3 regions of the Streptomyces diastaticus subsp. diastaticus genome follow, and region 2 is predicted to be linked to each of the others. Evidence: riboswitches for the same ligand, from Rfam matches in the RefSeq annotation. Region 2 holds a riboswitch; each other region holds the start of a gene.
The links. A riboswitch is a leader RNA that binds a small molecule or an ion and turns the genes downstream of it on or off. The one in region 2 is predicted to bind cyclic di-AMP.
Positions count from the first base shown of each region.

Region 1: linked by a shared signal. The riboswitch ahead of Sdia_RS21315 (M23 family metallopeptidase) and the one ahead of Sdia_RS28435 (LysM peptidoglycan-binding domain-containing protein) in region 2 are both predicted to bind cyclic di-AMP.
Region 3: linked by a shared signal. The riboswitch ahead of Sdia_RS23755 (M23 family metallopeptidase) and the one ahead of Sdia_RS28435 (LysM peptidoglycan-binding domain-containing protein) in region 2 are both predicted to bind cyclic di-AMP.

Region 1 covers NZ_BLLN01000005.1:853,726-863,830, reverse strand. The annotation lists gene Sdia_RS21340 (S9 family peptidase) at 1-933, shown strand, start outside; gene Sdia_RS21335 (S66 peptidase family protein) at 1,034-1,972, shown strand; gene Sdia_RS21330 (GNAT family N-acetyltransferase) at 2,461-3,066, shown strand; partial or broken gene Sdia_RS21325 (DUF5107 domain-containing protein) at 3,164-3,541, shown strand; gene Sdia_RS21320 (VOC family protein) at 3,570-3,926, opposite strand; gene Sdia_RS21315 (M23 family metallopeptidase) at 4,296-5,240, opposite strand; cyclic di-AMP (ydaO/yuaA leader) riboswitch at 5,242-5,420, opposite strand; gene Sdia_RS21310 (methyltransferase domain-containing protein) at 5,827-6,642, opposite strand; gene Sdia_RS21305 (bifunctional phosphatase PAP2/diacylglycerol kinase family protein) at 6,804-8,327, opposite strand; gene Sdia_RS21300 (TIGR03086 family metal-binding protein) at 8,450-9,067, shown strand; gene Sdia_RS21295 (type 1 glutamine amidotransferase domain-containing protein) at 9,448-9,999, opposite strand.
Region 2 covers NZ_BLLN01000005.1:2,588,737-2,598,841, reverse strand. The annotation lists gene Sdia_RS28465 (hypothetical protein) at 1-322, shown strand, start outside; gene Sdia_RS28460 (serine/threonine-protein kinase) at 319-1,839, shown strand; gene Sdia_RS28455 (hypothetical protein) at 2,046-2,831, shown strand; gene Sdia_RS28450 (nucleoside triphosphate pyrophosphohydrolase) at 2,893-3,879, shown strand; gene Sdia_RS28445 (cytochrome P450 family protein) at 3,913-5,229, shown strand; gene Sdia_RS28440 (LysM peptidoglycan-binding domain-containing protein) at 5,360-6,394, shown strand; cyclic di-AMP (ydaO/yuaA leader) riboswitch at 6,559-6,745, shown strand; gene Sdia_RS28435 (LysM peptidoglycan-binding domain-containing protein) at 6,750-7,454, shown strand; gene eno (phosphopyruvate hydratase) at 8,072-9,358, shown strand; gene Sdia_RS28425 (FtsB family cell division protein) at 9,552-10,061, shown strand; gene Sdia_RS28420 (DUF501 domain-containing protein) at 10,086-10,105, shown strand, end outside.
Region 3 covers NZ_BLLN01000005.1:1,445,360-1,455,464, forward strand. The annotation lists gene Sdia_RS23725 (VOC family protein) at 1-195, shown strand, start outside; gene Sdia_RS23730 (alkaline phosphatase family protein) at 238-1,419, opposite strand; gene Sdia_RS23735 (DUF5998 family protein) at 1,419-2,018, opposite strand; gene Sdia_RS23740 (bifunctional acetate--CoA ligase family protein/GNAT family N-acetyltransferase) at 2,090-4,966, opposite strand; gene Sdia_RS23745 (HPr family phosphocarrier protein) at 5,137-5,418, shown strand; partial or broken gene Sdia_RS23750 (GntR family transcriptional regulator) at 5,781-5,987, opposite strand; gene Sdia_RS23755 (M23 family metallopeptidase) at 6,200-6,973, opposite strand; cyclic di-AMP (ydaO/yuaA leader) riboswitch at 6,987-7,140, opposite strand; gene Sdia_RS23760 (M16 family metallopeptidase) at 7,385-8,752, opposite strand; gene Sdia_RS23765 (M16 family metallopeptidase) at 8,769-10,105, opposite strand, start outside.

The sequences.
Region 1 (10,105 bases), 1.7 Mb from region 2:
ATCGCCGCGGGGCCGTGCAGCGGCTACGAGATCGTCGAGCTGGACACCGTCACCGGACGGGCCAGGGCCGTCGCCGAGCGCCACACCGACGTGGTCGACCCGGCCTACCTCCCGCACCCAGAGGAACGGGTCTTCACCGGCCCCGGCGGACGCGAGATCCACGCCACCGTCTACCAGCCGCGCCATCCCGACCGGCACGGCCCCGAGGGCGAACTGCCGCCGTACGTCGTGTCCGTGCACGGCGGGCCCACCGGGCGTTCGGCCGCCGTCCTCGACCTGGGCGTCGCGTACCTCACCTCGCGCGGCATCGGCGTCGTCGAGGTCAACCACGGGGGCTCCACCGGCTACGGCCGCGCCTACCGCAACCGCCTGCGCGAGCAGTGGGGCGTGGTCGACGTGGAGGACTGCGCGGCGGTCGCCGAGGCACTGGCCGCCGAGGGCAGCGCGGACCCGCAACGCCTCGCCGTCCGGGGCGGCAGCGCCGGTGGCTGGACGGCGGCGGCCTCGATCGCCCAGACCGACGTCTACGCCTGCGCCACCGTCATCTATCCGGTGCTCGACCTCGCGGGCTGGGCCACCGGCGAGACCCACGACCTGGAGTCGCACTATCTGGAGTCGCTGATCGGCCCGCTCGCCGAGGTCCCCGAGCGGTACACCGAGCGCTCCCCGGCCGAACACGCCGACCGGATCACCGCGCCCTTCCTCCTCCTCCAGGGGCTCGACGACGTCATCTGCCCGCCCGCGCAGAGCCGCCGCCTGCTGGAGCGGATCGCCGGCCGGGGAGTCCCGCACGCCTACCTCACCTTCGAGGGCGAGGGTCACGGTTTCCGCCGCGCCGACACGATGGTCCGCGCGGCCGAGGCGGAACTGGCTCTCTACGCCGAGGTGTTCGGGTTCACCGCCGACGTGCCGGAGCTGGAGTTCCAGCACTGACACCGGCGCCGGGCGTGGCCTGCCGCGCCCGCCCCGGCCATCGGGCCGCCACCCCGCCCGGGGCGGCGGCCCGCCCCGTCGACACCCCGGGAGAGTTCCCTTGTCCCAGCCCGTCCGTCCGCTCGTCCGTCCGCCCCGGCTCGCCCCCGGCGCCCGGGTCGCCGTGGTGGCCCCCGCCGGTCCGGTGCCCGAGGAGGGGCTGGAGAGCGGACTCGACCTGCTGCGCGGCTGGGGACTGGACCCGGTGGCCGCCCCGCACGTGCTCGACCGGCATACCGGCTTCCCCTACCTCGCGGGCGAGGACGCCGACCGTGCCGCCGACCTCCAGGCCGCCTGGTGCGACCCGTCGGTCGACGCCGTGTTCTGCGCCCGGGGCGGCTACGGCTGCCAGCGGATGGCCGACCTGCTGGACTGGGAGGCGATGCGCGCCGCGCGCCCCAAGCCCTTCGTCGGCTACAGCGACATCACCGCCCTGCACGAGCAGTTCGCGGTCCGCCTCGGTCTGGCGACGCTGCACGCCCCCATGCCGGCGACCGTCGGCTTCCTCAAGAGCCGGGCGGCCCAGGAGCATCTGCGCGCGACTCTCTTCGACCCCGAGTCGGTGCGCGTCCTCGCCTCCGCCACCGGTCGCGTCCTCGTCCCCGGCCGGGCGCGGGGAGTGACGCTCGGCGGCTGCGTCAGTCTCCTCGCCGCCGAACTGGGCCTGCCGCACGCCCGCCCGGCCGCCTCGGGCGGGCTGCTGCTGATCGAGGACATCGGTGAGGAGGCGTACCGCCTCGACCGCGTCCTCACCCAGTTGCTGCGTGCCCGCTGGCTCGACGGGGTGAGGGGACTCGTCCTCGGCTCCTGGGAGGAGTGCGGCCCCTACGAGGAGGTGCGGGCCGTGCTGCGCGACCGGCTCGGGCCGCTCGGGGTGCCGGTGGCCGAGGAGTTCGGGTTCGGGCACGGTGAGGGGGCGCTGACCATGCCGTTCGGTGTCCCGGCCGAACTGGACACCGAGGCGGGCACGCTGACCCTGGACGTACCGGCGCTCGCCTGACGGCGGGGGCGCCCACCGGCCGGGTGGCGGCGGTTCCGTGCTCTCCTCGGTGCTCCGGCTTCAGCGGACTTCTCGCGCGGCACGAGGAGTTCGCGCTCCTGGCGGGGCTCGTCCCCGGTGGCGGTGGTGTCGGAGCCGAGGACGATCCGGTAGCCGCGTCCGTACGGCTGCCGGGCCCTGGCGCCGCAGCCGCGATGGGCGGGCGTCACCGCCACCGTGCACCGGCCCCGGGGTGGTAGCACGGTGCCGGGGGGCGTCACCTCCCGCACGGCGCCCACGGCGCCCCGCACGCGGCCTCACCGCACCGGCCGAGGGCCCGGGTGACTCCGCCACGAGGACTTTCGGCCGGTGCGCCGAGAGCACGCACCGGCCCCCCGGGACAGGCCTCGCCCCACGGACCTCCCGCGGTTCTCACGGTGCGGGCACCGCCCGGCTCGGCGATGCTGACGGGAGGCGACCGAGACCTACGGCAGAGGAGAGCGACCCGCATGGACAGGAACGCCGCCACCGAGGACGGCACCACGGACCCCGGCCCCGGCGGCGCGGCGTCCACCCCGGCGCCCGTCGCCGAAGGGCCGCGCACCACCCTGCGTCCCGTCACCCTCGCCGACGGACCGGAGTTCACCGCCCGCGCCCGGGAGAGCCGTGAGCTGCACCGCCCGTGGCTCTTCCCGCCCACCGACGCCCGGGCCTACGCCGTCTGGGCGGGCCGCCTCGTCCACGACGACGACCGGGCCGGCTACCTCGTCCACGAACGTGCCACGGGAGCCCTCGCCGGGTACGTCGCCGTCAACAACATCGTCGGCGGCGCCTTCCGCTGCGGTGCCCTCGGCTACGGCGCCTTCGCCGGCTGCGAGGGGCGCGGACTGATGAGCGAGGCCCTCGGCCTGGTCGTCGCCCACACCATGGACACCCTCGGCCTGCACCGGCTGGAGATCAACGTCCAGCCCGGCAACGCCCCCTCGATCGCCCTCGCCCGCCGCGCCGGGTTCCGTCTCGAAGGGTTCTCGCCCGACTTCCTCCTCATCGACGGCGCCTGGCGCGACCACGAACGCTGGGCCCTCACCCAGGAGATGCGCGGTCCGGCCGGCTGATCCCCCCTTCCCGGACGCCCCCCTGGCCACCGCACCCGGTCAGAGGGTTCCATGGCGCGAGGGGCGCGAAGGACCGCCCCGGTGAGGGGAGTACGCCTTGGCGACCACGATCCGGCACGACCGCCTGACCCTGCCCGCCGCACCCCTGGGCGCGGCCAACCCGCTGGCCCCGTTGCGTCCGCTCGACGAGACCCACGTCGTCGACCCGGCCACCGTCCCCGGCCTGCCTCCGGAGATGGCGCGCGGCCTCACCCGCGCCCCGCTGACCTCGCTGCTGCCCACCCGGGTCCTCGACGGCCACGAACGCCGTCGCGTCCCCACCACCCTGCCCACCCTCGTCCTGGAGAACAGCCGGCTCCGCGCCACCGTCCTGCCCGGCCTCGGCGGACGCGTCCACTCGCTGCTGCACAAACCCACCGGCCGCGAACTCCTCCACCGCGACGAACCCCTGCCCGCCGCCTACGACTTCCGGATGCGGCCGGAGGCGAACGGCTGAGGGGAGGTCAGGCGGAGGCGCCGAGCCGGTCCGCGTACTCGAAGACCGAGCCGTCCGGGTGCATCGCGACCAGGGTGCGCCCGGCCGGCGTCGCCACCGGGCCCGCGATCACGGCGGCGCCGGAGGCGGCGAGGACCTGGCCGGTCTTCTCCACGTCGGCCACGGCGATGGTCGCGGCGACCTTCCGCAGCACGTCCAGGTCGGCCTTGGGGCCGCTCATCAGCAGGAAGCAGCCGACGGCGGCGACGGAGACGCCGCCCTGCTGGTGCCGCATCGCCCGGCTGCCCGCCAGCCGCTCGTAGAACGGCACCGCGGCCTCCAGATCCTCGACGCAGATCCGCAGTGTGGTCCCCAGGATTTCCACGCTTCACCCATTCCAGACGCTCCGGCCCGCACGCTCGCGGTTGATCGCGCCGCACGCCAGCGGTACGGCAGGGTCCGAGCCGCGCGACGCCCTCATGATGGCACGCCCACCCGGCACCGTCAGTCCCTCCCCGGGGCCCCAACTCCCTTGAGGCACAGTCCTTCCCGTGGTCGCCGGGTCCGTTCCGGAGGCGGCCGGAACAGCCCGCCCGGGGCGGCGGCCGAAGGACGCCGGCGCCGCGCCGCCGGTGCGCTGCGGAGCGCGGGACGGTGCCAGGGCCACGCGCGCGGCCGGGGCCGGACGGGGCGGTGTGTGCCCCGGTCCGGCCCCGGCCGGTGGTGAGGAGAACCCGGCGGTGCCGGGGGTGCGTCAGACGGAGACGCCGTGACCGCGCAGGTAGGCCAGCGGGTCGATGTCCGAGCCGTAGCTCGGGCCGGTGCGGACCTCGAAGTGGAGGTGCGGGCCGGTGGAGTTGCCGGTCGAGCCGGAGAGGCCGATCTGCTGGCCGCCCGTGACGGTCTGGCCGGACGAGACCGAGAGCGACGACAGGTGGGCGTACTGGGAGTACTTGCCGTCGGCGTGCTGGATGACGACCTCGTTGCCGTACGAGCCGCTCCAGCCGGCGGAGACGACGGTGCCCGCCCCGATGGCCTTGACGGAGGTGCCCGAGGAGGCGGAGAAGTCGACACCGGTGTGGTAACCGGAGGACCAGCTGCCGCCGGAGGCGCGGTAGGCGGTGGACGGGGAGGCGTCGACCGGGCGGTTCCAGCCGGAGGAGGCGGCGGGCTGCTCGGCCTGCTCGGCCTCCGGCTTCGCCGGGGCGGCCGGCTTCGGCGCGGTCTCGGTCTTCTTCGCGGCGGAGGTGCTGGTGCCGGCCTTCGGGGCGGCCTGCTTCGGCGCGCTCTGCGGCTTGGCCGGGGCGGACTTCGGGGCCTCGGCGGCGGTGCCGTCCACCGAGAGCGTCATGCCCGGGATGATGAGGTTCGGGTTCGAGCCGACGACCTCGCGGTTGTCCTGGTAGAGCTGCTCCCAGCCGCCGTCGACGTTCTGCGCGTCGGCGATCCTGGCCAGGTAGTCGCCCGCGACGACCTCGTAGGTCTTGGTGTCGTCGGCGGCGCTCTTCGGCGCCTGCTGCTGAGCGGCGGCGACGGCGTGCTGGACGGAGACGGACTCCGGCGCCGACTTCTCGGCGGCGTGTGCGCCTGCGGCGCCCATCAGCGGCAGGGCCAGAGCTGCGCTGCCGGAGCCGGCGACGGCCAGCGTGCGGGCTATGCGCATGGTCCTGGTACGGCGGTGCTTCCCCTTGGCGGGCATGAAGGTTCCTCTCCGGCGCCTGCGAGGTGAGCTGTCGGGTTCGGGCTGGAGATGCCCGGCCGCGCCGTGTGGCGCGGCTTCACCCCTAGCCGGGGCCGGTGGCGTGCGCGGTGCGCTGCTCCGGTTCCGGCGGCTTACCTGGGTCCCCCGCTCCTGCCGTGGAAGGGTCGATGTGCGGATACCGGACGGCGGCAGGATTCGGCGGTCCATCCGGAATGACGGTGACCGTAGACGAGCGCGACTCCCGTGAACAAGCATCAGCGGCGCCCTGGAAGTCGCTTTCTTGATCCTTTGTTCCGGGGGTGGTCACCCTCCGTAGACTCGTGATCTTGCCGGGCTCGGTGGGCGTTGCGCCCCGCCTGGTGGTGGGTGCCACGGACCGTGACGGCTATGACGCTGCTCACGGGGCGATTCCAACGACGTCCACCGGCGCGGTATTTGATGCTTATGAAGCCCAATGCCCCTTTTGTCCGTGATGGTGGTGCCGGTTCGGGGTCGCGGCGGATCGCGCGCCGCGCGGGGCGGGCCCGCCCGGACGTGACGCGGAGTCACCTCGGACGGGCGCGACCGGCCCGGGGAGCCCGGCTCAGACGCGGCAGAGCAGTTCCCCGTGGAGCACGGCGAACCAGCCGTCGGGCGCGGCCGCCCACTCGCGCCAGGCGGCCGCGATCCGCTCCAGCCGTGCGGGGTCCGCGTGCCCGAGGCCGATCGCCCGGTCCGCGTACCCGGAGGCCGTCGTCCGGTCCGCCCAGAGTCCGCCCCACCAGTCCCGCTCCGCCTCCTCCGCGAAACACCAGGCCGAGGCGGTCGCCGTGAGGTCGGTGAACCCTGCCTCCCGGGCCCACGCCCGCAGGTGGCGTCCCGCGTCCGGCTCCCCGCCCCCGGCCCGCGCCACCGACCGGTACAGCTCCAGCCACACGTCGAGCCCCGGGGCGGGCGGATGCCAGGTCATCGCCGCGTAGTCCGCGTCGCGTACGGCGACCAGGCCGCCCGGCGCGCACACCCGGCGCATCTCGCGCAGCGCGCCCACCGGGTCGCCGAGGTGCTGGAGCACCTGGTGGGCGTGGACGACGTCGAAGGAGGCGTCGGGGAAGGGGAGGGCCTGGGCGTCGCCGGTGCGGAAGGCGGTGTGGGTCAGGGAGCGCGCGGCGGCGGCGGAGCGGGCCGTGTCGAGGATCTCCTCGGCGTTGTCGACCCCGGTGACGTGGCCGTCCGGGACCAGGGCGGCGAGGTCGGCGGTGATCGTCCCCGGTCCGCACCCGACGTCCAGGACGCGGTGGTGCGGCTCCAGCGCCGCCAGCAGGTACGCGGCGGAATTGGCGGCGGTACGCCAGGTGTGGGAGCGCAGGACGGACTCGTGGTGGCCGTGTGTGTAGACGACGGCGGTGGGACCGGTGGGCAAGACGGCCTCCTCGGGCGGGCGCGTGGGTGAGGGGCCGGACGCCCGTGGTGCGCGAGCCGGCGCCCGGTGCCGGCGACCGTACACGCGGCGGGCCGCATCATGAGACCCCCGTCTCATGATGCGGCCCACCGGGGTGCGCTCCGTGCCGGGGCGACGCGGAGTCAGAGGGTCAGTGGCCGGTACACCCGCAGCCCCTCGTGGAGCTTGTCCAGCTCCAGACTCGGACCCGCGTCGGTCACCTCGCCGTCGAAGGCCAGCGGTGTGCCCGGGCTGATCCCGCCGATCCGCAGCCGCTGCACCCGTACCGCCGCGTGGAACGGCGAGCGGGTCAGCGGGCCCGCCAGCGCCGCCGCCACCAGCCGGAATCCCGGGCCGCGCCCGCCGTGCACGGCCCGGACGTCCAGCAGACCGTCGGCCAGATCCGCCCGGCGCCCGCCGGTCAGCCCCATCCGGCGGTAGGTGCAGTTGCCCGCGAAGAGCAGCCACAGCGGGCGCCGCTCGCCCTCCACCACCGCCTCCAGCGGATGGTCCCGGCGCCGCACCCGGGCCGCCGCCACCACGTCCGCGAGCCGACCGCCGACCCGCCCCGACCAGCGCTCCCGCTCCCGGACCAGCTCGGGGTAGACACCCAGGCTGAAGGTGTTGAGGAAGTGACCGGTCCGGCCGCCGGAGTGGAAACGGCCCACGTCCACGGCGACCGCGTCGCCCGCCTCCACCGCCCGGCACAGCTCCTTCGGGTCCTCTATCCCGAGGTCGTACGCGAAGTGGTTGAGGGTGCCGCCGGGCAGCACCGCCAGCGGCAGCCCGTTCCGCAGCGCCACCCCGGCCGCCGCGTTGACCGAGCCGTCGCCGCCGCAGACGCCGAGGGCCAGGGCGCGCCCCGCGGCCTTCTCCAGCTCCGTCACCAGCCGCTCGCCCCGGCACTCCACCACCTCGGCCTCGGGCAGCAGCTCCCGCAGGGCCCGCGCCTTCTCGGGGGTGCCGGCGCCCTGGTTCACCACCATGACCAGGCCGTGGCCCCGCGGCAGGGCCGGTACGTCCACCAGCGGGCGGCCGGGGGAGGGGAGCTGGTCCCGGGTCGGCACCAGGCCGCGCACCGCCAAGGCCGCGCCCGCGCCCAGCGCCGCCCCGGCCAGCACGTCACCCGGGTAGTGCGCCCCGGTGTGGACCCGGGAGACGGCGACCGCCGCCGCCAGCGGGGCCACCAGCGCGCCCAGGGCCCGGGACTCCATCGCCACGCCGGTCGCGAAGGCCGCCGCCGACGCCGAGTGACCGGAGGGGAAGGAGGAGGTGATCGGCTGCCGCTTCAGCTGCCGTATCAGCGGGACCGACTCCAGGCCCGGCCGCTGCCGCCGCACCGTCCGCTTGCCGAGGGTGTTGATGGTCGCGGAGGCCAGCCCCAGCGAGGCCAGCCCGCGTACCGCCGCCCGGCGGGCGCGCGGGGAACCGGTCACCGCCAGCCCCGCCGCGATCGCGCCCCAGAGCAGACCGTGGTTGGCGCTTCGGCTCAGCTTCGGCAGGACCTGGTCGGCGCCGGGCCAGCGGCGCGCCGCCACCGCCTCGAAGACCGTGCGGTCCAGGGCGACCAGCCGGGCACCGAGGGAGGCCGGCGGCTCCGGAGCGAACACGGCGGGCACCCGCGGGCGCCGCCACGGAGGCAGGGAGTTCACAGGGTCAGGACGCATGCCGCACGCGTACCCCCGCGCCGGCCGATCACCCGCACCGGCGCGCGACACCGGGCGCGTCCGTCACCGGAACGGGCGCCCGCCCTCGGCACACGCGCCCCCACGGGGTGAGGATGGATCCCATGTCCTCCTCCGGCGCGTCGGGCGCAGACCCCGAGACGAGCACCCCCAGCCATCCCGAACTCCTCGCGCGGCACGCGGCCGCACTGGATCTCTTCGGCCGGCGGGTCCACGACATCCTCGACGACCAGTGGGACCACCCCACCCCGTGCGCCGACTGGAACGTCCGCGACCTCGTCGCCCACCTGGTGTCCGAACAGCTCTGGGCGCCTCCGCTGCTGGCGGGCGGGACGATGGAGTCGGTCGGTGACGCCCTCGACGGCGACCTGCTGGGCGAGGACCCGGTCGGTGCCTGGGAGGCGGCCGCCCGGGGCGCCCGTGAGGCGTTCGCCGCCCCCGGTGCCCTCGACCGCACCGTCCAGCTCTCCTACGGGCCGAGCGGCGCCGACCACTACTGCGGCCAGATGACCACCGACCTGATCGTCCACGCCTGGGATCTGGCCCGCGGCATCGGTGCCACCGAGCACCTCCCGCCCGAACTGGTCTCCTTCGCCGACCGCGAGACGGCCCCCTACGCCGACGACCTCTCCGGCAGCGGTGTCTTCGCCCCGCCCCTCACCCCGCCCTCCGGCGCCGACCCGCAGACCCGCCTCCTCGCCCGTCTGGGACGGGAGGCTTGAGGAGGGGGTGGCGAGGAGCGCACCAGGCCCCGCGGTCCGGGCCGCGGGGCCTGGCGAGCGCGGGGGAGGAGGCGGTGGGCCGGTGACCTCCGCCGGTGGGGCGCCTCTCGGTGCGGTGGCGCGCCTCTCGGGGCAGTGCCCGCCGGGCCGTCGCGGCAGGGGGCTGCGGCAGACGTCGGTGTCGGCTCCCGGGCGCTCGCCCCGCCTCGGGTTCTTCCGGGACGGACGGTCCCCGCTCACCGCCGCACCGGCCGACGGCCCGCACCGGAGCCGGGAGGCCGCCCGGGCCGGGGACCCGCACTCCGCCCCGGCCCGGCGGCCTCCCGCTCCTGTCGGTGGAGCCCTTCGAGAGGCGACCCGGACCGAAGCCGGCCTCCGGCTCACCGCCCGGCTGCCGCCGCCGTCGTGAAGACGCCCACGAGTGCCTCGGTGAAGGCCGGCAGATCGTGCGGGGTGCGGCTGGTGATCAGGGTCGTCGGTCCGGACGAGTCGACGCGGACCGGTTCGTCCACCCACGTGCCCCCGGCGTTCCGGATGTCCGTCGCCAGGCTCGGGTAGGAGGTGAGGGTCCGGCCGCGTACCGCGCCGGCCTCGATCAGCAGCCACGGGGCGTGGCAGATGGCGGCCACCGGACGGCCCTGGTCGACGAAGTCCTTCACCAGGTCGACCGCCTCCTCGTCGGTGCGCAGGTGGTCGGGGTTGGCCACGCCGCCCGGCAGGACGAGTGCGTCGAACATGCCCGCCGACACCTCGCCCACGACCTGGTCGACGACGAAGCGCTCCCCCTTGTCCAGGTGGCGGAAGGAGAGGACCTCCCCGGGCCAGGTCGACACCAGCACGGCCTCACCCCCCGCCTCCGTCACGGCCTTCCACGCTCCGGTCAGTTCGCTCTCTTCCACGCCCTCGGGGGCCACCAGGAATGCGACGCGCATCGGCGTTCCCGCCCTTCGAATCCTCGCCCGGTCTGTCCGGTCCGCCCGTCCGGCGGCCCGGGGTGGCCTGCCCGCCGCCATCCGGGTGTCCTTCCAGGGTCGCGCG
Region 2 (10,105 bases):
CACCCGACCCGTCACGGCCCCCATGCCGCAGCGCCCCGGCCCGTACCCGCAGCAGACTCGGCCACAGCAGCCCCAGCCCCAGCCCCAGCACTACGCCCCGCCGACGGCGCCCACCGCTGCGGGCGACGCCTGGGCCCGCCCGCAGTCCGCCCCGGCGCCCGGCCCGGCCGGACCGCGACCCGCGCCCGGCACCCCGCCGCCCGGCGGGCCCGCGCGCATCGACCAGGTCCGGGCCGAGCTGGACGAACTCAGCGCCTACCTGCGCGACTCCGGCGGCCGCAGTGACGACCACGGCGAAGGACCGCGGGAGGGCTCCCGTTGAGCGGGCGGATCATCGCCGACCGGTACGAACTCTCCACCCTCATCGGCCAGGGCGGCATGGGCCAGGTGTGGACCGGCTACGACCAGCGGCTCGACCGGCGCGTCGCCGTCAAGCTGCTGCGGCCCGACCGGGTGGCCGGAGCCGAGGCCGAGGAGCTGCGCCGCCGCTTCGTGCGGGAGTGCCGGGTCACCGCCCAGGTCGACCACCCCGGTCTGGTGACCGTGCACGACGCGGGGACCGAGGGCGACGAGTTGTACCTCGTCATGCAGTTCGTGGACGGAGCCGACCTCGGCGACCACCTCGCCGAGCACACGCCGTACCCCTGGGAGTGGGCCGTCTCGGTCGCCGCCCAGCTGTGCGCCGTGCTCTCCGCCGTGCACGCCGTGCCGATCGTCCACCGCGACCTCAAGCCGCGGAACATCATGGTCCGGCAGGACGGCACCATCTCCGTCCTCGACCTCGGCGTCGCCTCCGTCATGGACAGCGACACCACCCGCCTCACCCACACCGGCTCGCCCATCGGCAGCCCCGCCTACATGGCCCCCGAACAGGCCATGGGCGGCGCCGTCGGCCCGTACACCGACCTGTACGCGCTCGGCATCGTCCTCTACGAACTGCTCAGCGGGACGGTGCCGTTCGACGGGGCCACCGTCCTCGGCGTCCTCCACCGCCACCTCTACGAGGCGCCGCTGCCGCTCGGCCGGCTGCGCACCGGGCTGCCCGACGGGCTCGAACCGCTCGTCATGCGGCTGCTCGCCAAGGAGCCCCAGGACCGGCCCGGCTCCGCCCAGGAGGTCTACCAGGCGCTCACCCCGCTGCTCCCCGCCCGCGGTGTCCCGCGCGGCACCCCGCTCGACCCGGCCCGGCCCTTCCTGCGCCCGCACGCTCCCTGGCCCGACCACCCGCTCGCGCCCGCGCCCCGGCCCGGCCGGCCCCCGGCCGCGCCCGGCGGAGGGGAGGGCGCCGACGTCGCCACCGCCGTGGACGACGTCAAGCGGCTGCTCGGCGAGGGCCGCATCACCCAGGCCGTCGACATCCTCGGCGCGATCCTGCCCACCGCCGCCCGGCAGCACGGCGAGCACTCCGCCGTCGTCCGCACCCTGCGCAAGCAGTACGCGGCCACCCTGCTCGACGACGGGCAGTACCGCCGCGCGCTGCCCGAACTGCGCCGCCTCGCCGACGAGTACGCCGCCGAGGCCGGTACCGCCGACCCGCGCTCCCTCCAGTTCCGGTACGAGGCCGCCCAGTGTCTGGAGCAGCTCGGCGAACCCGGCGCCGCCCTGGCCGAATACCGCGCCCTGCTCCCGTACTTCGAGAACCAGTACGTCAGCACCGACCGGGACCTGCCGCTGGAGGTCCGCCGCCGCATCGGCCACCTGCTGCTCGCCCTCGGCGACCGCCCGGCCGCCCAGGACACCCTGCTACGCCTGCTCCACGACGCCGAACAGCGGTACGGGCCCGCCCATCCGCTCCCCGCCGAGGTGCGCCGGACCCTGCACTGGCTCGGCCTGGTCTGAGCCCTCCCGGCGGCGGGGAAGCGGCACACGACAGGCAGGAACCGGACACGCGGGGAATCGTTGCTCCCGACAGTGGCCCAGATCACGCCGACTGCCTACGATCGATCTTCGCAAGGACGTCCGGACCGCAAGGTCGTACACGTCGTCAGGTCGTCAGGTCGTTGAACGTCCCCGCACCGATGAACGATCCCGCCGGGAGGCTCCCTTTGCACCGCCGCCGTCGCACCTCGCTCGCCCTCATGGCCGCCACGCTGCTCGCGGCCCCGCTGCTGACCGCCTGCGGCGACGACGCCCGCCCCGGCGCCGCCGCGGTCGTCGGCGGCGAGCGCATCACCGTCGCCCAGTTGGAGGCCCAGGTCGGCCAGACCCGCGACGCCCAGGTCGCCGTCTTCGGCGAGCAGGGCTACGCGGACGTCCTCGACCAGCAGTGCTCCGCCGCCCGCCAGGCCGAGCTGCACCAGCGCGACGAGGCCGCCGCCCAGGGCGAGAAGGTCGTCGCGGGCCGCGAGACCTGCGCCCCCGACCGCGCCACCCTCGCCGGGATGATCAGCGAGCGGGTCGTGAAGGCCGCCGCCGACGAGGCGGGCGTCCGTCCCACCCGCAAGGACCTCCGCGAGCGCCGCGTCCAGCTCCAGGAGCAGACCGGCGGCACCGCGGAGCAGCTGGAGGAGGCGTACCTGCGGACGTACGGCATCCCCGCCTCGCGCATCGACGACCACCTCGGGTACCAGTACCGCCTCGACGGGCTCCGCCAGAAGTACGCGCCCGGCAGCTCGCCCGAGCAGGCCGACCAGCGCGTGCGGCAGGAGTTGGTCAGGACCGCCGAGCGGCTCGGCGTCGACATCAGCCCCCGCTACGGCTCCTGGGACGGCGAACAGCTCCTCATGGTGGCGGGCTCCGACCCGTGGCTCAGCTCCGACCCGCGCCGCCTCGGTGAGGAGAAGGCCGAGGCCCGCTCCCAGAGCCAGGCCGGCGGTCTCCCCGCCCTCTGACCGGCGCCGGCCACCCGAGCCGCCCCGGCGGCCGGGACGCCGGGTGCGTTACGTTCGCAGCGTGAACGCTCCCAGCCCCGGCCGCCTCGTCCTGCTCACCACCAGCCACCGGGTCGCCCCCGGCCAGCTCTCCTGGCCCGCCTGGCAGGCCCTGCACGGGGCCGACCGGGTGCTCTGTGCCGACCCGGCGCATCCGCAGCTTCCCTACCTGCGGGAGGCGGGCGTCGAGGTCGAGATCGCGGCCACCCCGGACGCGGCCGGCCTGGTCGACTTCCTCGCGGGCGGCCGTACCGCCGTCCTGGTGCAGTCCGGCGAGGGCGACCGCCGCCTGACCGACGCCCTCTCCCGCCTCGCCGGGTCCGGCCGCGTCGCCATGCCCGACCTGGAACTCCTCCCCGGCGCCTACGACCTGCCAGGCGCCCGCCTCGTCGACCTCGTCCAGGTCATGGACCGCATCCGCGAGGAGTGCCCCTGGTCGGCCCGGCAGACCCACCAGGGGCTCGCCAAGTACGCCATGGAGGAGGCGTTCGAACTCATCGAGGCGATCGAGGACGGCGACCGGGACGCGCTCCGCGAGGAGCTGGGCGACGTCCTGCTCCAGGTGGTCTTCCACGCCCGCATCGCCGAGGACGGCGCACCGGCCGCCGGAGACGAGGGGGACGGGGGCCCGTTCTCCATCGACGACGTGGCCGCCACCCTCATCGACAAGCTGGTCCGCCGCCACCCGCACGTCTTCGGGGACGCCGTCGCCGAGACGCCCGAGGAGGTGCGCGCCCAGTGGCTGCGGGTGAAGGGGGAGGAGAAGGAGCGCACCTCGGTCACCGACGGCGTCCCCGTCGCCCAGCCCGCCCTGGCCCTCGCCGCCAAGCTCGCCTCCCGTGCCCGCGCCGCCGGTCTGCGTGTCCCGCTCCCCGAGGGCCCCGGGCCCGGCCCCGCCCTGCTCGCCCTCGCCGTCGAGGCCGAGCGGCAGGGCAGCGACCCCGAGTCCGCCCTGCGGGAGAGCGCCCGCCGCTACCGCGAGGCCATCCGGGCGGCCGAGGGCCACTGAGCCGCGCCACCGGGCCCCGGATACGGTCGGACCATGAGCGAAACCCAGGCATCCGGGCGTCCCGAACTCTTCGGCTGGGAGTTCGCCGCCGACCCGTACCCCGCCTACGCCTGGCTGCGCGCCCACGAGCCGGTCCGTTGGACCCGGCTGCCCAGTGGCGTCGAGGCGTGGCTGGTCACGCGGTACGCGGACGCCCGGCAGACCCTCGCCGACCCCCGGCTGAGCAAGAACCCGGTGCACCACGCCGCCGACGAGGCCGGGCGCAGCCGTACCGGCATCCCCGGCGAGCGCAGCGCCGGGCTGATGACGCACCTGCTGAACATCGACCCGCCGGACCACACCCGGCTGCGCCGCCTGGTCTCGAAGGCGTTCACCCCGCGCCGCGTCGCCCAGTTCGCGCCCCGCGTGCAGGAGCTGACGGACGGGCTCATCGACGGCTTCGCCGGGCGCGGCGAGGCCGACCTCATCCACGAGTTCGCCTTCCCGCTGCCCATCTACGCCATCTGCGACCTGCTCGGCGTCCCGCGCGAGGACCAGGACGACTTCCGCGACTGGGCCGGAATGATGATCCGGCACGGCGGGGGGCCGCGCGGCGGGGTCGCCCGGGCGGTGAAGAGGATGCGCAACTACCTCGCCGAGCTGATCCACCGCAAACGCGCCGACCTCGGCGACGACCTCATTTCCGGCCTGATCCGCGCGAGCGACCACGGCGAGCACCTGACCGAGGACGAGGCCGCCGCCATGTGCTTCGTCCTCCTCTTCGCCGGCTTCGAGACGACCGTGAACCTGATCGGCAACGGCACCCTCGCCCTGCTCCGCAACCCCGCCGAGCGCGCCCGCCTCCAGCAGGCCCTCGCCGACGGCGACGAAGCCCTGCTCGACACCGGGATCGAGGAACTCCTGAGGTACGACGGCCCGGTGGAGATGGCCACCTGGCGGTACGCCACCGAGCCGCTGCGGATCGGCGGGGCCGACATCGCCGCGGGGGACCCCGTCCTGGTCGTGCTGGCCGCCGCCGACCGCGACCCCGAGCGCTTCCGCGACCCCGACCGGCTCGACCTCGCCCGTGGCGACAACCAGCACCTCGGCTACGGCCACGGCATCCACTACTGCATCGGTGCCCCCCTGGCCCGGCTGGAGGGGAAGGCGGCCCTCGCCACGCTGCTGACACGCCTTCCGGACCTGCGGCTCGGCACCGGGCCGCGGGACCTGCGCTGGCGCGGCGGGCTCATCATGCGGGGACTGCGCACGCTGCCCGTGGAGTTCACGCCCGAGCGGACGGGACGTGACGAGAAGGTGTCAGGGCCACCCTTTCCGGACACCGGCACTGACGAGGCGTCAACAATGTGATGTCGACGTGATCTCCGCTGCATCGACTTGTGACGAACGTTCGACAGCCGCTACCTTCAGCGCCAACCGGAAGCCCCGCCACCACTGAGCGGACGCGCCGGCCACCAGTCGTCACGCGAAAGGCAACCGCATGCTCTCCGGGAACGGACGTCACCGACGCCCCCGACAGGCTCCGGCCTTCGTCGTCGCGGCCGGGGTGACCGGTTCGGCCATCGCCATCCCCCTGCTCGGCGCCGGTACGGCCAGCGCGGCCGACACCGCCACCTGGGACCGGCTGGCCGAATGCGAGAGCGGCGGTGCCTGGAGCACCAACGCCGGCAACGGCTACTACGGCGGCCTCCAGATCACCCAGGATCTCTGGGAGCGCCACGGCGGTCTCAGCTACGCGCCCTCCGCGGACCTCGCCAGCCGCTCCCAGCAGATCGTGGTGGCCGAGCGCGTCCTCGACGCCGAGGGCACCGCCGCCTGGGCCACCTGCGCCCCCGCCATAGGGCTCCAGCAGGGCGGCGAGTCCGCCGACGTCAACCCGGGCGTCCCCAGTGACAGCGGCACCCCCTCCGCGTCCCCGTCCCCGACCGGCGAGGGCCAGGGTGAGGGCAAGGGCAAGGGGGGCGACGGCGAGAAGGGCGACAAGGGCGACAAGGGGCCCGACGCGGACAAGAAGGGCAAGGGTGACAAGGGGGGCGAAGGGGATGAGGGTGACGAGGTGTCGCCCAGCCCCTCCGCCGAACCGACCTCCATCCCGGACGGTTCCGGGGGCGCGACCCCCGGCGAGGACGCCTCCGAGGGCCGGGGCGGCCTGCCCGGGACGCCCTCGGGGACTCCGTCCGCCGCCCCGGGCGGCGAGCGGGAGGGCTCCGGCGGCGGGCGCCACCGCGGCGGCGGCGCGGTCGAGTCGGGCTCCGGCGAGGGCCGTGACGGCTCCGGACGGCACGCCTCGCGCGGCGATCGCGGCGACGCGCCCGACACCTCCGGCTCGTACACCGTCAAGGAGGGCGACAGCCTCTCGGTCATCGCCTGGCTCAACGAGGTGGACGGCGGATGGCCCGCGCTGTACGAGGCGAACAAGGACGCCGTCGGTGCCGACCCGGACCACATCCTGCCCGGTCAGGCCCTTGATCTCGGAACGGGGCAGGACGCCGAAAAGGACCGAATCGGGCGCTAGTTCGGGCGGTGATGTCCGGTTCGGGGGAAGTGAGACATGCGTCTCAGAGGCCCTGATCGTCTTTGGAATCTGCCGTCGGCCGTGCTTACGGTCTAGGCCGCTCGCCATTGGCGGGCCCCAGCGGTCGTTACGCCGAATCCTGTCGACGACCGTCCGGGACAGTCGTCGCGCAAGCGCCGTAGACAGGAGCGGGGGACCCAAGGTTTGCCGCCGCACCGGCCGTTCGCCCCCAGTGGGCGGCGGCCGGAGCGGCTCGGGGTGAAGCCGCGCGGACCACTCAGGAACGCGCGGCCGGGCACTCATCCGGCCCGAACCCGACAGCTCACCTCGCAGGCGTCGGTGAGGAGATTCCTTCATGCTGTCCAACAAGGCCAAGCACCGCCGTCCCTCCAAGGTCGCCCGCCTCCTGTCGCTGGCCGGTGTCGCCGGCGTCGCCGTCGCCGCGCCGCTCGTCGCGACCGGCTCCGCCTCCGCCGCCACCGCCTCCGAGTGGGACGCCGTCGCCCAGTGCGAGTCCGGCGGCGACTGGTCCATCAACACCGGCAACGGCTACTACGGCGGACTCCAGTTCTCGTCCTCCACCTGGGCCGCCTTCGGTGGCACCGCCTACGCCTCCAGCGCCGACCAGGCCACCAAGGAGCAGCAGATAGCCGTGGCCGAGAAGGTCCTGGCCGGTCAGGGCAAGGGCGCCTGGCCGAACTGCGGCACCGGCCTGAGCAGTGCCTCCTACGACGGCGGCGCCGCCGCCGAGGCCCCGGCCGAGAAGCCCGCCGAGGAGCCCGCCCCGCAGGCCGCCCCCGAGCGCCCCGAGCCGCGTGCCGACCGCAGCGAGCAGCGCACCGCCCCGGCCGAGAAGGCCGAGGAGACCGTCGAGACCCCCACCGGCGAGACCGTCGCCAAGGGTGACGGCGAGTACAAGGTCACCAAGGGCGACACCCTGAGCCAGATCGCCGACGACGAGAACGTCGAGGGTGGCTGGAAGAAGCTCTTCGAGCTGAACAAGGACGTCGTCGAGGACGCCGACCTGATCTTCCCGGGCCAGCAGCTGCACCTCTCCTGACGGCGGGCTCCGCTCACCCGCGGGGCACCGCCCGGGGGTGTCGAGGCGCTCGACGTGCCCAACCGCCGCGCGGCCCGCGTGCGACGAGCGACTCGGCACCGGCGCGCCCCTCCGGGGCGCCCGGCCGAGGCCGGTCGGCGCGGGGCCTTCGCCGGTGCGTGGGGAAGCTGGGTGTGGGGGCGTGCGGGTGCGTGGTGGCTGAGGGCTCCCCACGGTCCTCGCGTCGCTGCGGGCCCTCCGGCCGCCGGGCTCCGGCGCCGGCCGCCTGCTCCCGCTCCCTCCCGGCTTCCCCGGGTGCTCCCGCGTCCAGCGGAGTTCCGGGGAGCGGGGGCCGGCGCCCCTCCCTCCCACAGACAGCCCCGTCCCGGTGCGCGACTCCCCCCCAGTGCACCGGGTCGGGGCTTCCCCCTTTCCCTTCCGCTCCTCCTCGCGTCTCAGCGGTCGGAGCCGTCGGGGCTACCGGTGAGTAGATATCGGCGTTCGCGTACGGTTTCGCCCCGTACGGGCCTCTTTTCGTCCCAGCGTCCGGGCGCGACGCCGGGATGGGGCCGGCCGCCGGTTAGGCTCTGGAGCGAACGGCCGACCGAAGGCCGACCCGCGTCACATCCCAGAAGGAGATGCTCGTGCCGTCCATCGACGTCGTCGTAGCCCGGGAAATCCTGGACTCCCGAGGCAACCCCACCGTCGAGGTCGAGGTCGGCCTCGACGACGGCAGCACCGGCCGCGCCGCGGTGCCGTCCGGCGCCTCCACCGGAGCCTTCGAGGCCATCGAACTGCGTGACGGAGACCCCAACCGTTACCAGGGCAAGGGTGTCGAGAAGGCCGTCCTCGCCGTCATCGAGCAGATCGGGCCGGAGCTCGTCGGCTACGACGCCACCGAGCAGCGCCTCATCGACCAGGCCATGTTCGACCTGGACGCCACCGACAACAAGGGCTCGCTGGGCGCCAACGCCATCCTCGGCGTCTCCCTCGCCGTCGCCCACGCCGCCTCCGAGGCCAGCGATCTGCCGCTCTTCCGCTACCTGGGCGGCCCCAACGCGCACCTGCTCCCGGTGCCGATGATGAACATCCTGAACGGCGGCTCGCACGCCGACTCCAACGTGGACATCCAGGAGTTCATGATCGCCCCGATCGGCGCGGAGTCCTTCTCCGAGGCCCTGCGCTGGGGCACCGAGGTCTACCACACGCTCAAGAAGGTGCTGAAGAGCAAGGGCCTGGCGACCGGCCTCGGCGACGAGGGCGGCTTCGCCCCGAACCTCGACTCCAACCGCGCCGCCCTCGACCTCATCCTCGAGGCCGTCAAGGAAGCCGGCTACGTGCCCGGCAAGGACATCGCGCTCGCCCTGGACGTCGCCGCCTCCGAGTTCTACAAGGACGGCAGTTACGAGTTCGAGGGCAAGTCCCGCTCGGCCGCCGAGATGACCGAGTACTACGAGGAGCTCGTCGCCGCGTACCCGCTGGTGTCCATCGAGGACCCGCTGTTCGAGGACGACTGGGCCGGCTGGAACGTCATCACCGAGAAGCTCGGCGACAAGGTCCAGCTCGTCGGTGACGACCTGTTCGTCACCAACCCCGAGCGCCTCGCCCGCGGCATCGAGGAGAAGTCGGCCAACGCCCTGCTCGTCAAGGTCAACCAGATCGGCTCGCTCACCGAGACCCTGGACGCCGTCGAGCTGGCCCAGCGCAACGGCTTCAAGTGCATGATGAGCCACCGCTCCGGCGAGACCGAGGACGTCACCATCGCCGACCTCGCCGTCGCCACCAACTGCGGCCAGATCAAGACCGGCGCCCCGGCCCGCTCCGAGCGCGTCGCCAAGTACAACCAGCTCCTGCGTATCGAGGAGATCCTCGACGACGCCGCGGTCTACGCCGGCCGCAGCGCCTTCCCGCGCTTCAAGGGCTGACCCGGCCGGGCCGCCGACGGCCCCCGGCCTCCCCGCGTCCCCGCCCCCGGTCCCGTACCGTGGGCGGGGACGCGGGCACGTGTACGCGAGAATCAGCAGGGCGTGCGAGTGGCGGACACCTGACGGGCACGGCGGCCACGCGGCCGCGGGCGAGCGAGACGGCCGCGCGGCGCGCGGCGCAGGGGAGGCGGGCATGGCCGGGAAGAAGAGCGGTGCGGACCGCTTCTCCACCGCGACCCGGCTCAGGGTGCTCGGCGAGCAGACCGCCGCCCGGGTCTACCGCTCCCAGAACCGCCGCCAGGCCCGCCGCTCCCGCCTCACCGGACGCGCCGCGCTCCTCGCCCTCGTCCTCTGCTCCCTGATCGTCGCCCTCGCCTACCCGATGCGGCAGTACGTCTCCCAGCGCGCCGAGATCGCCGACCTCCAGCGCGAACGGGAGGCCCACCGCGCCAAGGTGGAGCGACTGCGCGACGAGAAGGCCCGCTGGGAGGACGACGCCTACGCCGAGCAGCGCATCCGCGAACGCCTGCACTACGTACGCCCCGGCGAGACCGGCTACACCATGATCGACCCGGGCGCGGCCGAACCGAGCCGCACCGACCGCACGGCCGCCACCCGGCCCTGGTACACCAACCTCCTGGAAGGCGTCGACCGCGCCGACCAGGCCGCCGGGCCGGGCGGCATCCGCCCCGCCACCGAGTGAACGACCGAGAGACCTGACCCCGCCATGGACACGCCCCCGCCGCC
Region 3 (10,105 bases), 1.1 Mb from region 2:
CGGTGGCGGACCCATTTCGCCGTCGACGACCCGGACGAGACCGTCAACCGGGTCATCGAGCTGGGCGGGCGGGTGCAGCGACCGCCGCGCGAGGGCACGTACGGGAGGACCGCCACGGTCGCCGATCCCGCGGGCGCCGTCTTCACGGTGGCCCGCCCACGGCCCCAGGCCGGAGCCGCGGGAACCGCGGCCTGACGGCGGCACGGGCCCGGGTGGTGCGCCACCCGGGCCGGGGCGTCAGGTGCGGACCTCCAGCAGCGGCACGAGCTGCTCGGCCGGGGTCATCGAGCCGTGCATGCCGGTCAGCGCCGACTCGTTGGGCTCGCGGCGGCCGGCGGTGATCGCGACGTCGTCGCGAGCGGCGACGATGACGTCCCCGAGGCGGTCGCGGACCCGCTTCTCGACGTGCGGACCGAACCAGCCCGCCTCGATCGCCTCGTCCTTGCTCGCCACCCAGCACTGCTCCCCCAGCACCTCGCGCCAGACGGTGCGGACGTCGCGGGCGGCGCCCGGGACGGCGTAGAGGTGGCGCGCGCGGCCCTCACCGCCGAGCAGGCGGACCCCCGCGTTCAGCTCCCAGTCCTCGTCGACGTCGAAGCGGTGGCGGTCGTCGAAGGGGATGTCCACCATGCCGTGGTCGGCGGTGACGTAGAGGGCGCTGCGCGGCGGCAGCTGCTCGGCGAGGCGGCGGGCGAGCCCGTCGACGTACATCAGCTGGCCGCGCCAGGCGTCGGAGTCGACGCCGAAGCGATGGCCCTTGCCGTCGACCTCGCTGTAGTAGGTGTAGACCAGCGCGCGGTCCCCGGCGGCGAGCTGGGCGGCGGCCAGGTCCATCCGCTCCTCGCCCGAGAGCCGGCCGTGGAAGGTGCCGCCGCTGAGGGCGACCTGGGTGAGCGGGGTGTGGTGGAAGCCAGGGGCGGAGACCTGGGCGGTGTGCACCCCCGCGGCGTCGGCCAGCGAGAAGACCGTGGGGTACGGCTGCCAGGCGTGCGGGTCGGTCCACGGCTTCCAGCGGAGCTGGTTCATCAGCTCACCGCTGTCCGGGTCGAGGGCGGAGTACCCGGGCAGGCCGTGTTCGCCGGGGGTGCGCCCGGTGCCGACGGAGGCGAGCGAGGTGGCGGTGGTGGCGGGGAAGCCCGCGGTGAGCGGCCGGCCGGTGCCCCCGCGCGAGGTGGCGATGAGCGAGGAGAGGAACGGCGCCTCGGCCGGGTGGGCGAGGAGCTGGTGCCAGCCGAGCCCGTCGATGAGGAAGACGCAGTTCCGGTCGGCGGGTGCCAGTTCGGGCAGGCTCGCCGTCACGCCGGGCACGCCGGAGCCGGCGGCCAGGGTGGGCAACAGGTCCGCGAGCGAGCCGCTGCCGTAGGCGGGGACCGGCGCGGAGTCGACGGAGAGGGGCTCGGGCCAGGCGGGGTGGCCCATCAGCGGCCGGCCGGCGTGGCGGTGGCGGCCGTCGCCTCCGAGAGCGCCTGGGCGAAGTCGAGGGCCTGCCGGACGGTGTCGGGGCCGTCGCCGGCCTCGCTGACGCGCAGGCTCAGGTCGTCGGCGGTGGAGCTGCCGGTGTAACCGTGGTCGGCCTCGCAGTCGGGGTCGCCGCAGGCGGCGGGCTCCAGGTCGATGCGGGAGACGGCGCCCCAGCCGATGGTCAGGACGACCTCGCGGGGCAGCGTGCCGGGGGTGTAGGACTCCGGGTTGGCGACCACGCGGCTGAGGACCACGGAGGAGATCCGGCCGGTCTTCACCGACTCGGTGGAGGTGGTGGCGAGCGGGGTGGGCGAGCCGGAGTCGGCGGCCTGCTCGTCGGTGTGGCTGACGATGAACCGGGTGGGGGTGAGGACCAGGACCGTGACGTGGCGGCGGACCTCGTTCGCGTCGAAGGTGGTCTCCTGATGGACCAGATACGACGCGACGGCCTCACCCCCCACGGCGGCCTCCACCGCCTCGGCCACGAGGGCCGGGTAGTAGCCGCTGCGCTCGATCGCCGCGCGCAGCCCCTGGGTCGTGGTACCGGTCTTTGCCATGCCGACCATCCTACGGGGGCGCGCCGACCGCTGGGGACGCCCGTGCGGGGTGTCCCGGGCGGCGGGGCGGGTCAGTAGGCGGGCAGGGTGCGCGGGCCGAGGTCGTCACGGGCCGGGGGCGGGGCGAGGCGGACCGAGGCGCCGAGCACGCTGACGCCGCGCGGGGCGACCACCACCGGCTCCAGCCGCACGTCGACCACCTCCGGGTGGTCGTCGACCAGCCGCGAGACGCGTTGCAGCAGTTCCTCCAGGGCCGGGGTGTCGACCGGGGCGGAGCCGCGCCAGCCGAAGAGCAGCGGGGCGGTGCGGATGGAGCGGACCATGGCGGTGGCGTCCCGGTCGGTGACGGGGATGAGGCGGTGGGCGGTGTCGCCGAGGAGTTCGGAGGGGGCGCCGGCGAGGCCGAAGGTGAGCACGGCGCCGGCGGCCGGGTCGATGACGGTGCGCACCACGGTGTCGACGCCGCGTGGCGCCATCGGCTGGACCACCGGCCGCAGCTCGGCCGGGGCGCCGAAGAGCCCGGTCAGCTCGGCGTACGCCTGTCGGAGCTGGGTCTCGTCGGCGAGGTCGAGGCGGACTCCGCCGAGGTCTGCGCGGTGGCGCAGGTGGGGCGCGGTGGTCTTGAGGGCGACCGGGTAGCCGAGTGCGGCGGCGGCGCGGACGGCGGTGTCCGGGTCGGGGGCCGGGAGGGTGGGGCGGACGTCGATGCCGTAACGGCCGAGAAGGGCGCGGGTGTCCTCGGCGCCGAGGGTGTGGGCGCGCGGCGTGCCACCGGGTGCCGTGGTCCCGGCGGCGGCCAGCAGCCGGACGATGTCGGCGGCGGCACCGCGCTCGTCGATGTCCTCGTACTCCGGTACGCCGCCGGGGCGCTGGGCCTCGCGGCGCCACTGGGCGTACCGGACGGCCTCGCCGAGGGCGCGGACGGCCCGCTCGGCGGCCGGGTAGGCGGGGATGCGGCGGGCGCGCGGGGCGGGGGGTGCCTCGTCGTCGGCGGCGGCGGGGCCGGGGACGGCCGGCGGGCGGACCGGGACGCGCTGGGTGGCTGGGCTGCCCGGGCCGGTGCCCGCGGCGGCGGAGAGGGCTTCCGCGAGGCCGCCCAGTTCGACGTGGACGACGACGACCGGCTTGTCGGGCGCGGTGGCGTGGGCGGCGCGCAGGGCGGCACCGAGCGCCTCGCCGTCGGGGCGTTCGGGGACGCCGTCGGCACCGACCCAGGGGATGGCGGTGACCACCACGGCGTCGCAGCCGTCGTCGGCGAGGGCGGCGGCCAGCGCGTCCCGGAAGTCCTCGGGGGTGGCGTCGGTGGTGAGGTCGCGGGGCGGCAGCGGGCGCAGGCCCTCGGAGAGGCAGGCGTCGTAGCTGAGCAGGCCGAGCGACTCGGAGTTGCCGAGGATGGCGACGCGGGGGCCGGCGGGCAGTGGCTGCCCGGCCAGCAACAGGCCGACGTCGACCAGTTCGGTGACGGTGTCCACCCGGATGACGCCGGCCTGGCGCAGCAGGGCGGAGACGGTGGCGTACGGCAGCCGCGTGACGGGGGCGGGGTGGCCGGTGGGGGTGATGCCGCTGTGCCGGGCGCCCTGGACGACGACCAGCGGCTTGGCCGCGGCGGTGCGGCGGGCGAGGCGGGCGAACTTGCGGGGGTTGCCGATGGTCTCCAGGTACATCAGGGCGACGTCGGTGTGCGGGTCGTCGTACCAGTACTGCATGACGTCGTTGCCGGAGACGTCGGCGCGGTTGCCCGCGGAGACGAAGGTGGAGACGCCGGCCGGGTTGGGGACGCCGTCGGCGCCACCGCCGTCGCGGTGGAGGGCGGAGAGCAGGGCGATGCCGATGGCACCGGACTGGGTGAACAGGCCGACCCGGCCGGGCACGGGGAGTTCCGGGGCGAGGGAGGCGTTGAGCCGGATCCCGGGGGTGGTGTTGATGACGCCGAAGGCGTTGGGGCCGATGACCCGCATGCCGTACGAGCGGGCCTGGCGGATCAGGGCGCGCTGGCGTTCGCGGCCCTCGGGGCCCTGTTCGGCGTAGCCGGCGGAGATCACCACGAGGCCCTGGACGCCGTGCTCTCCGCACTCGGCGACGGCCTCGGGCACCCGGTCGGCGGGGACGGCGATGACGGCGAGGTCCACCGGTTCGGCGATGTCGCGGACGAAGCGGTGGGCGCGGACGCCGTCGAGGGTGTCCCCCGTCTCGGGGAAACCCTGGTTGACGGCGTACACCGTGCCGGTGAACCCGGCGTCGAGGATGTTCCGCAGGATGCTGCGGCCCACCCCGCCGAGGGCGCGGCCCACCCCGACCACGGCGACCGAGCCCGGGGCCAGCAGCCGCTGGACGGACCGGGCCTCTGCGCGCTGCTCACGGGCGTGCTGCACAGCGAGCGAGCGGTCGGTGGGCTCCAGGCCGAACTCCAGGCGGACGACGCCGTCCTCGAAGCTGCGCTTCTGCTGGTAGCCCGCGTCGGTGAAGACCTTGATCATCTTGGTGTTGGCGGGAAGCACCTCGGCGGTGAAGCGCCGGATGCCGCGCTCGCGGGCGACCGCGGCGATGTGCTCCAGCAGGGCGGAGGCGACGCCGCGGCCCTGGTGGGCGTCCTGGACGAGGAAGGCGACCTCGGCCTCGTCGGCGGGGGCGGAGGCGGGCATGCCCCGGCCGTCGACGCGGTCGTAGCGGACGGTGGCGATGAACTCGCCGCCGACGGTGGCCGCCAGGCCCACCCGGTCGACGTGGTCGTGGTGGGTGAAGCGACGGACGTCCTTGGCCGACAGGCGCGGGTAGGGCGCGAAGAACCGGTAGTACTTCGACTCGTCGGAGACCTGCTCGTAGAAGCTCACCAGGCGGTCGGCGTCGTCGGCGGTGATGGGCCGGATGCGCGCGGTGCCGCCGTCGCGGAGCACCACGTCGGCCTCCCAGTGGGCGGGGTAGGCGTGCTGGTCCGACGGGGTGTCCATGGGAGCAGCGTACGGGTCGCGGAGCCGTCGGGCACGGGGCAGGCTGGGCCTTGTCTCCGCGGGCGCCAGGGGGTAGAGGGCGGGAGCGGATGTCCCCGGCCGGGTCGTACGGAGCGGTGTGCGAGTCTGGTCTAGACAACATCGTCCGCTTCGTGAAGGGCAGCTTCAACATGGCTGAGCGCCGCGTCAACGTCGGCTGGGCCGAGGGCCTGCACGCCCGTCCCGCTTCCATCTTCGTCCGGGCCGCCACCGCCTCCGGCATCCCGGTGACCATCGCCAAGCCGGACACCGCCCCGGTCAACGCCGCCTCGATGCTGGCCGTCCTCGGCCTCGGCGTGCAGGGTGGCGAGGAGATCGTCCTCTCCGCCGACGCCGACGGCGCCGAGGCCGCCCTGGAGCGCCTGGCCAAGCTGGTCGCGGAAGGGCTGGACGAGCTTCCGGAGACCGTCTGACGCCGGGGCTGCCCCCGAGGGGTGACGGCTGACCGCGCGTGAGACCCGATTGCCCGGCGGGGGCGCGGAGCCGGTGGAGCGGCCCCGGCACTTCAGGGGGCGGGTGCCGGGAACCGGCGGGCGTCAGTCAGCCGCGTGGCGCTGTCCGCGGGCCGCGGTGTCGCGCTGGAGCCCCGGACGCACCGGGGCGGGCGGCCGTGCCCTCACGGGGGCCGGGGCCCCCTGTACGCGATCCGCTTCGGGCCACCGGGACCGCCTCGCCGGGCCGTCCGGAGCCCGTCGGCGCGGTCGCGGCCGCTCCTCGCGTCAGCCGACGCGCCCCCCGCCGCGCCGGTCATCGGTCACCGGTCACGCGAACCGGAGGCGCGGCACCTCCCGGCCGAGAAGAGGGGCCGGCCGGCGAGGAGGTGGCGCGCCTCCAGGGTGCGCAGTGCCTCGCGCACGGGGACGCGGGAGACGCCGTAGGGGCGGGCGAGCTGCCCCTCGGTGAGGCGGGAGCCGCGCCCGTGGGCGCCGGAGACGATGTCCTGTCCGATCGCGGTGCGTGTCGCTTGCGCCGGAACACCCATGCCCGTCCTCCGCCCGTGGCCCGCGAAACGCGGCCGTCCGGTCCTCTGCCGCGCCCCTAGGACAGGAAGAGGCGCTGTCCGGCGGCTCCGGGTGGTCCGCGAACACCTTCTGGCCGGAAGGCGTGGGGTGGGCACACCGGCCGCGGACAATCCGAAGACCCCGGCTCGGGAGGGCCGGGGTCTTCGGGGAGGAACGGGTCCTACGGGCCCGGTCAGACGTCGACGCCGTGGCCGCGCAGGTAGGCGACGGGATCCATGTCGGTGCCGTAGTCGGCGCCCGAGCGGGCCTCGAAGTGCAGGTGCGGGCCGGTGGAGTTGCCGGTGGAGCCGGAGACGGCGATCTGCTGGCCCGGTGTGACGGTCTGGCCGACCGAGACGGTGGCCGAGGTGAGGTGGCCGTACTGGGTGTAGGTGCCGTCGTGCATCTTGACGACCACCTCGTTGCCGTAGGCACCGCCCCATCCGGTCTGGACCACGGTGCCCGCGCCGACGGCGCGCACGACGCTGCCGGAGGGGGCGTGGAAGTCGACTCCGGAGTGGCTGCCGGAGGACCAGAGGCTGCCGCCGGTCCGGTAGCCGGTGGAGACGTAGGAGCCCTCGACGGGCAGGACATAGCGGTTGAGGCGCTCGCGCTCGGCGGCGCGGGCGGCCCGGATCTTCTCGGCGCGCTCCTTCTCGGCCTTCTGCTTCGCCTCGGCGGCCTGCACGCGGGCGGCCTCGACGGCGGCCTGTTCGGCGGCGGCGGCCTCGGCGGCGAGGCGCTGGGCGGCGGCCTGGTCACCGATGCGGTCGGCGAGGCTGTCGCCGATGGTGATGGCCTGCGTCAAGCCGGTGTGCGCGGGGGCCTCTCCGGCCGCGGCCGGAGAGGCGAGGGTGCCCACCACGCCGGTGGTGGTGAGGGCGGCGACGCCGGCCAGGCCGGCCCCGGTGCGGGTGGCCCGGCGGTTCGTTCGCCGGTGCTTCCCGGTGGGACGGGTGAACGCCATGGAGCGGCTGGTCCTTTCCTTCCTTCTCGCCTACCGGGTTAGCTGACGGGTTCGGAGCAGGAAGGTCTCCTACGGGCCCCTCGCGGGAGGCGCCCGATTCACCCCTGGGACGGTGGGTCCCCGGTTCCCCGGGCTCACGCCCTGCGGGGATTCGGCGATGACTGCCCGTTCGCCACGGGTGTGGCGGGTGCGTCGGCCGGACAGCCGCAGAGACGCTAATGGGCACTTCTGTCGTGCTACAAACCGAACGCCGCTTTTGTTGCGCACACCACAGGACAGACGGGGCGTCAATCCCGCGAAAGGGGCATCCCCACCGAGGCGTGGACATGACGGAACCCCGGTCGCCGTCCAGGGCTTCCGGGGTTCCGCCCTCCGGCTGGGGGATGCCGGCCGGGGCTCGCTGAGCGGACGTCAGCCGGTGACCACGCTGACCTCTCCGATGCCGAGCGCGCGCACCGGCTCGGCGATCCGCGAGGCGTCGCCGACCAGCACCGTCACCAGCCGGTCGGCCGGGAAGGCACTGACCACGGCGGCGGTCGCCTCGGTGGCACCGGTGTCGGCCATCATCCGGTACAGCCGTGCCTGGAAGTCGTCCGGCAGGTGCTGCTCGACCTGGTCGGCGAGGGTGGAGGCGACGGCGGCGGCCGTCTCGTACTTCAGCGGCGCCACCCCGACGAGGTTCTGCACGGCGGTGTCCAGCTCGGCCTCGGTGAGACCCTCGGCGGCCAGGGTGCGCAGCACCTTCCAGAGGTCGTCCAGGGCCGGGCCGGTGGACTCGGTGTCGACGGAGCCGCTGATGGCGAGCATCGCCGCGCCCGTCCCCTCCGGGGTGGAGCGCAGCACCTGGGCGAAGGCCCGCACGCCGTAGGTGTAGCCCTTCTCCTCGCGCAGGACACGGTCCAGACGGGAGGTCAGGGTGCCGCCGAGGCTGTACGTGCCGAGCACCTGGGCGGGCCAGACCCGGTCGTGCCGGTCAGGTCCGACACGCCCGATGAGCAGCTGGGTCTGGACGGCGCCGGGACGGTCGACGACGATGACGCGCCCGGTGTCGTCGGCGGTGACCGGCGGGACCGGGTTGGGCTTGCCCGCGTCGCCCTGCCAGGCGCCGAGGCTGTCGGCGAGCAGGGCGTCGAGGTCGGTGCCCTCCAGGTCTCCGACGATGACGGCGGTGGCGGTGGCCGGGCGCACGTGCCGGTCGTAGAAGGCGCGGACGGCGGCGGCGTCGATCCGCTCGACGGTCTCCGCGGTGCCCTGACGGGGCCGCGAGACGCGCGAGCCGGCCGGGAAGAGCTGCCGGGACAGCTCCTTGGCGGCGCGGCGGGCCGGGTTGGCCTGCTCGTGCGGGATCTCGTCCAGACGGTTGCGGACCAGACGCTCGACCTCGGCCGGATCGAAGGCGGGGGCGCGCAGCGCGTCGGCGAGCAGCCCGAGCGCCTTCTCCAGCCGGGAGACCGGAACCTCCAGGGAGAGCCGGACGCCTGGATGGTCGGCGAAGGCGTCGAGGGTGGCCCCGCAGCGCTCCAGCTCGGCGGCGAACTCCTCGGCGCTGTGCCGGTCGGTGCCCTCGCTGAAGGCGCGGGCCATGATCGTGGCGAGGCCGTCGAGCCCCTCGGGCTCGGTGTCGAGCGGGCTGTCGAGCAGCACCTCCACGGCGACGACCTGCTGGCCGGGGCGGTGGCAGCGCAGCACCGTCAGGCCGTTGTCCAGGCTGGTGCGCTCGGGGGCGGGGAAGGCCCAGGGGCGGGGGGCTCCTCCGGCCGGCTGCGGGTGGAGATCCATGGCGGGGGTGATGACGTCACTCACTGGCTGCGGCCTCCTCGCCGGTCGCGGCGTCGGTGTTCTCGGCGTGCTCGGCGTGCTCGGCTTCCTCGGGGGTGAGCGGCTCGTAGACGAGGACCGCGCGGTTGTCCGGGCGCAGGCGCTCGGCGGCGGCCTGGCGGACCTCGTCGGCGGTGACGTCCAGCACCCGGCCGACGGCGCTGAGGGCGAGCTGGGGGTCACCGAAGAGGACGGCGTACCGGCAGAGTTCGTCGGCGCGGCCGGCGACGGTGCCGAGCCGGTCCAGCCATTCCCGCTCCAGCTGGGCCTGGGCGCGCTCCATCTCCTCGGCCGTGGGGCCCTCGGCGGCGAAGCGGGCCAGCTCGTCGTCGACGGCGGCCTCGATGGCGGGGATCTCGACGTCGCCGGAGGCCTTGACGTCGAGCCAGCCGAGCGAGGGCGCGCCGGCCAGCCGCAGCAGGCCGAAGCCGGCGGCGACAGCCGAACGGTCTCGGCGGACCAGGCGGTTGTAGAGCCGGGAGGACTCGCCGCCGCCGAGGACGGTGAGCGCCACGTCGGCGGCGTCGGCGGCGCGGGTGCCGTCCTCGGGGAGGCGGTAGGCGGCCATCAGGGCGCGCGCGGGCACCTCCTCGCGGACCACCTCGCGCAGCTCGGTGCCGATGGTGTCGGGCAGCGAGCCGTCACGCGGCGGCTGCTTGCCGTCGTGGCCGGGGATGGAGCCGAAGTACTTCTCGATCCAGGCGAGCGTCTGCTCCGGGTCGATGTCGCCGACGACGGAGAGCACGGCGTTGTTCGGCGCGTAGTACGTGCGGAAGAACTGCCGGGCGTCCTCGAGCGTGGCCGCGTCGAGGTCGGCCATCGAGCCGATGGGCGTGTGGTGGTAGGGGTGGCCCTCCGGGTAGGCGAGGGCGGTGAGCTTCTCGAAGGCGGTGCCGTACGGCACGTTGTCGTAGCGCTGGCGGCGCTCGTTCTTGACGACGTCGCGCTGGTTCTCCATCGACTCGTCGTCCAGGGCGGTCAGGAGGGTGCCCATGCGGTCGGCCTCCAGCCAGAGGGCGAGCTCGAGCTGGTGGGCGGGCATGGTCTCGAAGTAGTTGGTCCGCTCGAAGCTGGTGGTGCCGTTGAGCGAGCCGCCGGCGCCCTGGACCAGCTCGAAGTGGCCGTTCCCCTTCACCTGCGCCGAACCCTGGAACATCAGGTGCTCGAAGAGGTGGGCGAGGCCGGTGCGGCCCTTCACCTCGTGGCGCGAGCCGACGTCGTACCAGAGGCAGACCGCGGCGACCGGGGTCAGGTGGTCCTCGGAGAGCACCACGCGCAAGCCGTTGGCCAGGCGGTGCTCGGTCGCTGTCAGGC